Regions from separate parts of the Streptomyces sp. NBC_00996 genome, predicted to be linked through region 2. Evidence: riboswitches for the same ligand, from Rfam matches in the RefSeq annotation. Region 2 holds a riboswitch; the other holds the start of a gene.
The links. A riboswitch is a leader RNA that binds a small molecule or an ion and turns the genes downstream of it on or off. The one in region 2 is predicted to bind glycine.
Positions count from the first base shown of each region.

Region 1: it holds a riboswitch for glycine, as region 2 does, so the genes downstream of both, gcvP (aminomethyl-transferring glycine dehydrogenase) here and gcvT (glycine cleavage system aminomethyltransferase GcvT) in region 2, are expected to answer to the same signal.

Region 1 is NZ_CP108723.1:1,770,064-1,774,749, reverse strand. It holds gene OG390_RS08600 (DNA polymerase IV) at 1-565, shown strand, start outside; gene OG390_RS08595 (PRC-barrel domain-containing protein) at 487-858, opposite strand; glycine riboswitch at 973-1,068, shown strand; gene gcvP (aminomethyl-transferring glycine dehydrogenase) at 1,246-4,131, shown strand; gene OG390_RS08585 (DUF5999 family protein) at 4,269-4,475, opposite strand.
Region 2 is NZ_CP108723.1:7,627,608-7,632,293, reverse strand. It holds gene OG390_RS35805 (enhanced serine sensitivity protein SseB C-terminal domain-containing protein) at 1-189, opposite strand, end outside; gene OG390_RS35800 (enhanced serine sensitivity protein SseB) at 369-1,145, opposite strand; gene OG390_RS35795 (AAA family ATPase) at 1,275-1,949, opposite strand; glycine riboswitch at 2,118-2,220, shown strand; gene gcvT (glycine cleavage system aminomethyltransferase GcvT) at 2,368-3,486, shown strand; gene gcvH (glycine cleavage system protein GcvH) at 3,606-3,983, shown strand; gene glyA (serine hydroxymethyltransferase) at 3,997-4,686, shown strand, end outside.

The DNA of each region.
Region 1 (4,686 bases), 5.9 Mb from region 2:
CGAGACGCTGCGGGGACCCACGGACGATTCGACGGTCGTGCGGGAGGCCGCCGCGCGGCTTCTGGAGGCGGTGGACACGACCGGTGGCGTACGGCTGCTGGGTGTGGGCGTGACCGGGCTCGCCGACTACACACAGGAGGACCTGTTCGCGCAGGCGTATGCGCAGGCGCAGGCCGCCGCGGGGGAGCCGGCGATCCAAGAGCATTCCGCGGAGGAGACGCAGCAGGAGTCCTCCGAGGAACATGTGCCGCCCGCCGAGCGGAGGTGGCCCGCCGGGCACGACGTGCGGCATGCCGAGTTCGGGCACGGGTGGGTGCAGGGCAGCGGCCTCGGGCGGGTCACCGTGCGGTTCGAGACGCCTTACTCCGAGCCCGGGCGCGTACGGACGCTCCGGACCGACGATCCGGAGCTGGAACCGGCGGAATCGCTGCCTCTGGTGGAACGAAGACTGCGGGATCCGGAGCCCCGGGTCGCGGACCCCGGACCTCAGGCGTCCTCCGTGCCCGCGAGTCGGCCGAAGTCGCGGTCCGGCGGGGGCGGAGCGGGCGCCACATCGAGACCGTAGTGGTGGTAGAGCTGGAGTTCCTGCTCGGGGGAGAGGTGGCGTCCGACGCCGAAGTCGGGGGCGTCCTTGATCAGGGCTCGGTCGAAGGGGATGCGAAGGGCGCCCTCGACGAGTTCACTGGGCTCCAGGGGCACGAAGGCGTCCCTGCTGAACAGGCCCGTGCGTATGGCCGCCCACTCCGGGATCCCGGTCGCGTCGTCGAGGTAGACCTCGTCGATCGTGCCGATCTTGGTGCCATTGCGGTCGAACGCCTTGCGGCCGATCAGGTTGCGCGGATCGATGTCGGTCTGCACGGTCCCTCCTCTTGGTCGCAACTCATCCGTAAGCACTACAAAAGAGCACATTCAGGAAGGCGGCCACTCGAAGGTTGGGCTCTTGTCCTCGCTGGTAGGCTGGCAGGCGGCTGCTGACCCCGTGCGGGAGAGTCCTCCAGACTTCATCGGAGGCGCCGAAGGAGCAAATCCTCCCCGGAATCTCTCAGGCTCACGTACCGCACGGACGAGGTCACTCTGGAAAGCAGGGCGGGCGTCGATGGCCTCCGCTCTCACCGACGGTGAAAACCGGGTCGTCAGCGGACGGTCCGGTGAAACTCTCAGGTTGAGATGACAGAGGGGGAGGCCGTCGGGGTACCCGTGCCGGGGTGCCCCTCGAAGGTCGCGTCAGACCAGGAGGCCTCCGCAATGACCGCCCATCGCATTCCGCTCTCCGAGCTCGAACAGGGAATCCCCTTCGAGCAGCGCCACATCGGGCCCGACTCCGAGGCACGGGCCAAGATGCTCGCGCAGGTCGGGTACGGCTCGCTCGACGAGCTGACGGCCGCCGCGGTCCCGGACGTCATCAAGAACGCCGACGCCCTGGACCTGCCGGGCGCGCGCACCGAGGCCGAGGTGCTGGCCGAGCTGCGCTCCCTCGCGGACCGCAACCAGGTGCTCGACTCGATGGTCGGCCTCGGCTACTACGGCACGTTCACGCCGCCGGTGATCCTGCGCAACGTCATGGAGAACCCGGCCTGGTACACCGCCTACACGCCGTACCAGCCGGAGATCTCGCAGGGCCGTCTCGAGGCGCTGCTGAACTTCCAGACCGTGGTCGCCGAGCTGACCGGGCTGCCGACCTCCGGCGCCTCGTTGCTCGACGAGGGCACCGCGGCCGCCGAGGCGATGGCACTGTCCCGGCGCATGGGCAAGAACAAGAAGGGTCTGTTCCTGGTCGACGCGGACGCCCTGCCGCAGACCATAGCCGTCATCGAGACCCGCGCCGAGCCGACCGGCGTCGAGGTCGTCGTGGCGGACCTCAGTGAGGGCATCCCCGCCGAGATCGCCGAGCGTGAGATCAATGGCGTAATGATCCAGTACCCGGGCGCCTCCGGTGCCGTACGCGACCTCAAGCCGATCATCGAGCAGGCACACGAGCTGGGCGCGGTCGTCACCGTCGCCGCCGACCTGCTTGCCCTGACCCTGCTCACCTCGCCCGGCGAGTTCGGCGCCGACATCGCGGTCGGTACGACACAGCGCTTCGGTGTGCCGATGGGCTTCGGCGGGCCGCACGCCGGATACATGGCGGTGCGCGAGGCCTTCGCGCGCAGCCTTCCGGGGCGACTCGTCGGCGTGTCCGTCGACGCGGACGGACACAAGGCGTACCGCCTGGCCCTGCAGACGCGTGAGCAGCACATCCGCCGCGAGAAGGCGACCAGCAACATCTGTACGGCTCAGGTGCTGCTCGCGGTGATGGCCGGTATGTACGCCGTCTACCACGGTCCCGAGGGCCTGACGACCATCGCGCGGCGTACGCACCGGTACGCCACGATCCTCGCCGCGGGTCTGACGGCGGGCGGGGTCGAGGTCGTGCACGGCGCGTACTTCGACACGCTGACCGTGCGGGTGCCGGGCAAGGCCGCCGACGCCGTCGCCGCCGCGCGCGTGGGCGGTGTCAACCTCCACCTCGTGGACGCCGACCACGTGTCGATCGCCTGCGACGAGACCACCACGCGCAAGCAACTGGCCGGCGTATGGACCGCGTTCGGCGTCGAGGGCGACATCGAGGCGCTGGACGCGACGGCGCTGGACACGCTGCCGGCCGAGCTGCTGCGCACCGACGGCTACCTCGCCCACCCGGTCTTCCACCAGCATCGCTCCGAGACCGCGATGCTGCGCTACCTGCGCAAGCTCTCCGACCGCGACTACGCGCTCGACCGCGGCATGATCCCGCTGGGCTCCTGCACGATGAAGCTCAACGCGACCACGGAGATGGAGCCGGTCACCTGGCCCGAGTTCGGCCAGATGCACCCCTTCGCGCCCGCCGAGCAGGCGCAGGGCTACCTCACGCTCATCCGTGAGCTGGAGGAGCGGCTCGCCGAGGTCACCGGCTACGACAAGGTCTCGCTCCAGCCGAACGCCGGCTCGCAGGGCGAGCTGGCCGGTCTGCTGGCCGTGCGTGGCTACCACCGTGCCAACGGCGACGCGCAGCGAACCGTTTGCCTCATCCCGTCCTCCGCACACGGCACGAACGCCGCGAGCGCCGTGATGGCCGGCATGAAGGTCGTGGTCGTCAAGACCTCGGACGACGGCGAGATCGACGTCGAGGATCTGCGTGCCAAGATCGAGCAGTACCGCGACGAGCTGGCGGTGCTGATGATCACCTACCCCTCGACGCACGGTGTGTTCGAGGAGCATGTCGCCGACATCTGCGCGCAGGTGCACGAGGCCGGCGGTCAGGTCTACGTCGACGGCGCCAACCTCAACGCGCTGGTGGGCCTCGCCAAGCCGGGCCACTTCGGCGGTGACGTCTCGCACCTCAACCTGCACAAGACGTTCTGCATCCCGCACGGCGGCGGCGGTCCGGGCGTCGGCCCGGTCGGAGTGCGCGCGCACCTGGCGCCGTATCTGCCGAACCACCCGCTGCAGCCCGCGGCGGGTCCCGACACCGGTGTCGGTCCGATCTCGGCCGCTCCCTGGGGCTCCGCGGGCATCCTGCCGATCTCGTGGGCGTACGTCCGGCTCATGGGCGGCGAGGGCCTCAAGCGGGCCACGCAGGTGGCGGTGCTGTCCGCCAACTACATCGCCAAGCGCCTGGAGCCGCACTACCCGGTGCTCTACACCGGTCCGGGCGGGCTCGTCGCGCACGAGTGCATCATCGACCTGCGCCCGCTGACCAAGGCGACCGGCGTCACCGTCGACGACATGGCCAAGCGCCTGATCGACTACGGCTTCCACGCGCCGACGATGTCGTTCCCGGTGGCCGGCACGCTGATGATCGAGCCGACCGAGTCCGAGGACCTGGGCGAGCTCGACCGGTTCTGCGACGCGATGATCGCGATCCGCGCGGAGATCGAGAAGGTCGGCTCGGGCGAGTGGGCGGCGGAGGACAACCCGCTGCGGGGTGCGCCGCACACTGCCGCCGCGCTCGGCGGGGACTGGGAGCACGCTTACACGCGTGAGGAGGCCGTCTTCCCGGCCGGTGTCTCGGCCGCGGACAAGTACTGGCCGCCGGTGCGCCGCATCGACCAGGCGTACGGCGACCGGAACCTTGTCTGCTCCTGCCCGCCGCTGGACGCCTACGAGGACTGATCAGCGCTCGGGACTTGGACGCCTACGGGGAGTAATCACCCTCGGACATGCGTCGGGGCCGGTTCGGAGAGTACGTCTCCGGGCCGGCCCCTCTTATGTCTGGGTGGCTTGCTGGTGAGGCCACCCGGTTGTGCGGCTCAGGCGGCCGTCATCACGTGTTCGCTGCCCATGGGGCGGTGTGGGGCGATGATCTGGCCGTCCGGCAGGAGCTCACCGGTGTCCTCGAAGAGCAGAACGCCGTTGCACAGCAGGCTCCATCCCTGCTCCGGGTGGTGCGCCACGAGACGGGCGGACTCCCGGTCGGCTGATTCGGCTGACGGACACGGTGGCTGGTGCTGGCACATGGATGGGATCTTTCGCTGGGTTGAGATGTGAGTGATGGCTGTGGTGTCTGTCCCGCGGCTTGATGTGTTCATGGCCGCCCCCCGTTGGTGTGTGGTCTGGGACCCAGTGTTGCCCTACGGGCGTCAATCCGCAGGGATTTCGCGGCACCGCTTCTCACAGGTTGATGACGCATCACCCGTGCGGTCGGTTCATTCCAACTGCACTGTCCCT
Region 2 (4,686 bases):
GTCCACCTCCATGTTCCCGTACTGGGCGTCCGGGGAACCGGCCTGGCCGTGCCAGAGCAGCATCCAGATCTGGCCGGACGGCGGGGTCGCGAGCGCGCGAAGGAGCGCCTCGTAGGCGTCGTAGCGCCCGGGCGTCACCTGGCGCAGCATGTGCTCGACCTGCCCGGCCGCGGTGCTGCTGGCGCTCACCTGTACCGCCCCTTCGAGAAGTTGCCCCGGATATGAAACCAGCTTAAGTGGAGCCGCCTGCAGGAACCGCCCAAGAGCCCGGGGCTTCCTGCATCTCGTGGCTGCGGGTCATCGTGGTCGACCGCGCCCACGCCACGGAGCCGCACGATGCCACAGCCGGCGCCCCTGACGGGGCGCTCCTAGTGGCCGTGTTGATAAAAGGGCCGCACCTGGGCGCGCAGCCATTCACCCACCGGGTCCTGGGCCACGTCCAGGAGGACGAGGTTCACCGGCCACTGCACCGCGACCCTGCCCAGTGCGCGGCCCAGTGCCTCCATGGGCAGCGCCCGCAGGTCGCCCTCCCACTGGGAGAGTTCCACGCCGATGAACATGACCGGGTCGGCGGTCTCGATGGCGGCCAGGCAGCGGCGGGCGGTCAGCACGACGCCGGTCTCGGCGAACTCGGCGGAGGCGGCCGACAGGAAGTCCACCGGGTCCTCCTGCCAGTCGGGCTCGAACAGCCGCACCCGGCCGCCGCTCGCGGGCCCGTCCAGCGGGGTCCGTCCGGCCCGGCACAGCTCGGCGACGGCGAGCGGCGGCAGCGGTACGCCGACCACGCCGTCCGGGTTGACCGCGATGCCTACCTGCGGGGGCAGCCCGCGGGCGAACTCGACGGCGGGCGCGATCGTGTACGACATGAGGCCGCCGGTGACCTGGCGGAACTGCTCCTCGGAGCTGAAGACAGGGACGTACGCCTGGCCCTCGATCTCCAGGGTGGGCAGGTCGAGCGGGCCGGACTGCGGACCGCCGCCGTTCGGCAGGGGCACCCAGACGAAGCTGCGGCCGAGGACCTCGACGATGCGGGCACCCGCCGAGGGCACGCCGAGGGAGGCCGACAGCACCTCCTCCAGTTCGTTGCCTGGCCATCCGCCGTGCGGATGGGGGTGCGCCTGTGCCGGGAAGTCGGGGAAGTCCATCTGTCTACCGCCTGCTGTGAACCGCTGTTCGGGTGCTCCGGTGTTCCGGCTGGCTAGGTTAGTGGGCTCGTACGGCCATCTCGTACGTCTGTTTCGTACGAGAGGGTCGCCGTCGGCTCGTACGGTCCTTCAGCCGCCGAAGTCGATCCGGCGCAGCACGTCCGCCGCGTCCCGGTCGATGAGGACCGCCGAGCCGCAGCCCTCCGGCAGGTCGCCCTTCTCCACGGAGCGCAGCAGCCGGGCGACCGCGCCGCGGTGGCGCGCGAACGCGTATCGCGACACGCCGCGGCCGCGCTCGCGCTGGCCCTCGAGGGCGGTTCCCGGTGTGACGTCGAGCAGCAGCAGGTGCAGCGCGCCGCCCCGGCGCCGGGCCTCGCGGGCGAGCCAGCGGCGCACCCAGGCCTGCGTACCGCAGTCATGCACGACGACTCCGGCACCGGAGCGCAGGGCGCGGCGCAGTCCGGCGTAGTGCGCGACGCGGACCAGGGGGCGGTAGACCGCGTACGGCAGCCATCGGATCATCCGCTCGTCCCAGCGGTCGCGGGTGTCCTGGGAGTCGATGCGCGCGCCCGTGACGGCCCGGCGCATCAGCGTCGACTTGCCGCTGCCCGGCAGCCCGGTGACCACGACGAGGTCGTACGCACCGAAGTGCAGCCCGTGCGGGCTGTGTCCCGCGCGGTCCCTGAGGTCGCGGACGACGGCCGTCGGCAGCGGGCCGCACGCCTCCCGGGCCGGGGCGGCGGGCTGCTCGGGCAGCGCGATGCCCGAGGTCGTGGCGTACGCGGTGGTGCTGTTCACCGTGATCGTCCTCCCCTTGGGTCTGGAGTCCCATCCCCGTCGAGTGTAAAGAGAAGGTAATGCGCGGTGCTTCTTGTTTGCGTACTCGGACTGCCACAGACCGGTCACAGATGCGGACTGCCGGGATCGGACGGCGCGTGCAATGATGTGCGCGCCAACTGCATACCGGCCGCTTGAATCCGCGCGGGAGAGTTCCCGGTCACGTACCACGTGCCGGGGCGCCGAAGGAGCAAGTCCCTCCCTTGAATCTCTCAGGCCCCGTTACCGCGCGGGCGAGGCACATCTGAAAAGCGGGCCGCTGACCAGTGGCTCCACCCAAGGTGCAAGTCAGGACCACCGTTTCGCGGGGTCGTGATGAACCTCTCAGGTTCCGATGACAGATGGGGAGGAACGACCTCGCCGTCATGCCTTGGGAGCCCCACCGATGAGCAGCAACGCACCCCGTCACACCGCGCTCGATGCCCTGCATCGTTCGCTGGGCGCGACGATGACCGACTTCGCAGGCTGGGACATGCCCCTGCGCTACGGCTCCGAGCGCGACGAGCACCTCGCCGTCCGTACGAAGGCCGGTCTCTTCGACCTCTCGCACATGGGCGAGATCACCGTCTCCGGCCCGCAGGCGGCCGAGCTCCTGAACCACGCCCTCGTCGGCAACATCGCCTCCGTCGGCGTGGGCCGCGCCCGCTACACCATGATCTGCCAGGCGGACGGTGGCATCCTCGACGACCTGATCGTGTACCGGCTGGCCGACACCGCTTACATGGTCGTCGCCAACGCCTCCAACGCGCAGGTCGTGCTGGACGCCTTGGTGGAGCGTGCCGCGGGCTTCGACGCGTCGGTGCGCGACGACCGTGACGCGTACGCGCTGATCGCCGTGCAGGGCCCCGAGTCCCCCGGCATCCTCAAGTCGCTCACCGACTCCGATCTGGACGGCCTCAAGTACTACGCGGGTCTGCCCGGCACGGTCGCGGGCGTCCCGGCACTGATCGCGCGCACCGGCTACACCGGCGAGGACGGCTTCGAGCTGTTCGTGAAGCCGGAGCACGCCGTCGAGCTGTGGCAGGCACTGACGAAGGCCGGCGAGGGCGTCGGCCTGGTCCCCTGCGGTCTGTCCTGCCGCGACACGCTGCGCCTGGAAGCGGGCATGCCGCTGTACGGACATGAGCTGAACACCTCGCTGACCCCCTTCGACGCCGGGCTCGGGCGGGTCGTGAAGTTCGAGAAGGAGGGCGACTTCGTGGGGCGTACCGCCCTGCAGGCCGCCGCCGAGCGCGCCGCCGAGAACCCGCCGCGGGTGCTCGTCGGCCTGATCGCCGAGGGCCGTCGCGTCCCGCGCGCCGGGTACCAGGTCGTCGCCGAGGGCAAGGTGATCGGCGAGATCACCTCCGGCGCCCCCTCCCCCACGCTGGGCAAGCCCATCGCGATGGCGTACGTCGACGCCGCGCACGCCGCTCCGGGCACGGCCGGGGTCGGTGTGGACATCCGGGGCAGCCACGAGCCGTACGAGGTCGTGGCGCTGCCGTTCTACAAGCGTCAGAAGTAGAGACTGAGCGCGGTCCACAAGGAGCCAAAAGCGACACCGCGCGCTTCTTCCCTGCTCATCGGCAGGTCCAGCAGTCCCCCATTCACCAGCACTGACCCGCGTACAGGAGAATTCAGGCCATGAGCAACCCCCAGCAGCTGCGCTACAGCAAGGAGCACGAGTGGCTGTCGGTCGCCGAGGACGGCGTCTCGACGGTCGGCATCACCGAGTTCGCGGCCAACGCGCTCGGCGATGTCGTCTACGCCCAGCTTCCGGAGGTCGGTTCCACGGTGACCGCGGGTGAGTCCTGCGGCGAGCTGGAGTCGACGAAGTCGGTCAGCGACCTGTACTCCCCGGTCAACGGCGAGATCACCGAGATCAACGAAGACGTGGTCAACGACCCGTCGCTGGTGAACTCCGCGCCCTTCGAGGGCGGCTGGCTGTTCAAGGTGCGCGTCGCCAAGGAGCCGGCCGACCTGCTCTCCGCCGATGAGTACACCGCCTTTTCCGCCGGCTGAGAGGTCGTAGAACATGTCGCTTCTGAACATGCCCCTGCACGAGCTGGACCCGGACGTCGCCGCCGCCGTCGACGCCGAGCTGCACCGCCAGCAGTCCACCCTGGAGATGATCGCCTCGGAGAACTTCGCTCCGGTCGCGGTCATGGAGGCCCAGGGCTCCGTCCTGACCAACAAGTACGCCGAGGGCTATCCCGGCCGCCGCTACTACGGCGGCTGCGAGCACGTCGACGTGGTCGAGCAGATCGCCATCGACCGCATCAAGGCGCTCTTCGGCGCCGAGCACGCCAATGTGCAGCCCCACTCGGGCGCCCAGGCCAACGCTGCCGCGATGTTCGCGCTGCTCAAGCCGGGCGACACCATCATGGGTCTGAACCTCGCGCACGGCGGGCACCTGACCCACGGTATGAAGATCAACTTCTCCGGCAAGCTCTACAACGTGGTCGCGTACCACGTGAACGACCAGACCGGTCAGGTCGACATGGCCGAGGTCGAGCGCCTCGCCAAGGAGTCCAGGCCGAAGCTGATCGTGGCGGGCTGGTCGGCGTACCCGCGCCGGCTGGACTTCGCCGAGTTCCGCCGGATCGCGGACGAGGTCGGCGCGTACCTCATGGTCGACATGGCGCACTTCGCCGGCCTGGTGGCGGCGGGCCTGCACCCGAACCCGGTGCCGCACGCCCACGTCGTCACGACCACCACCCACAAG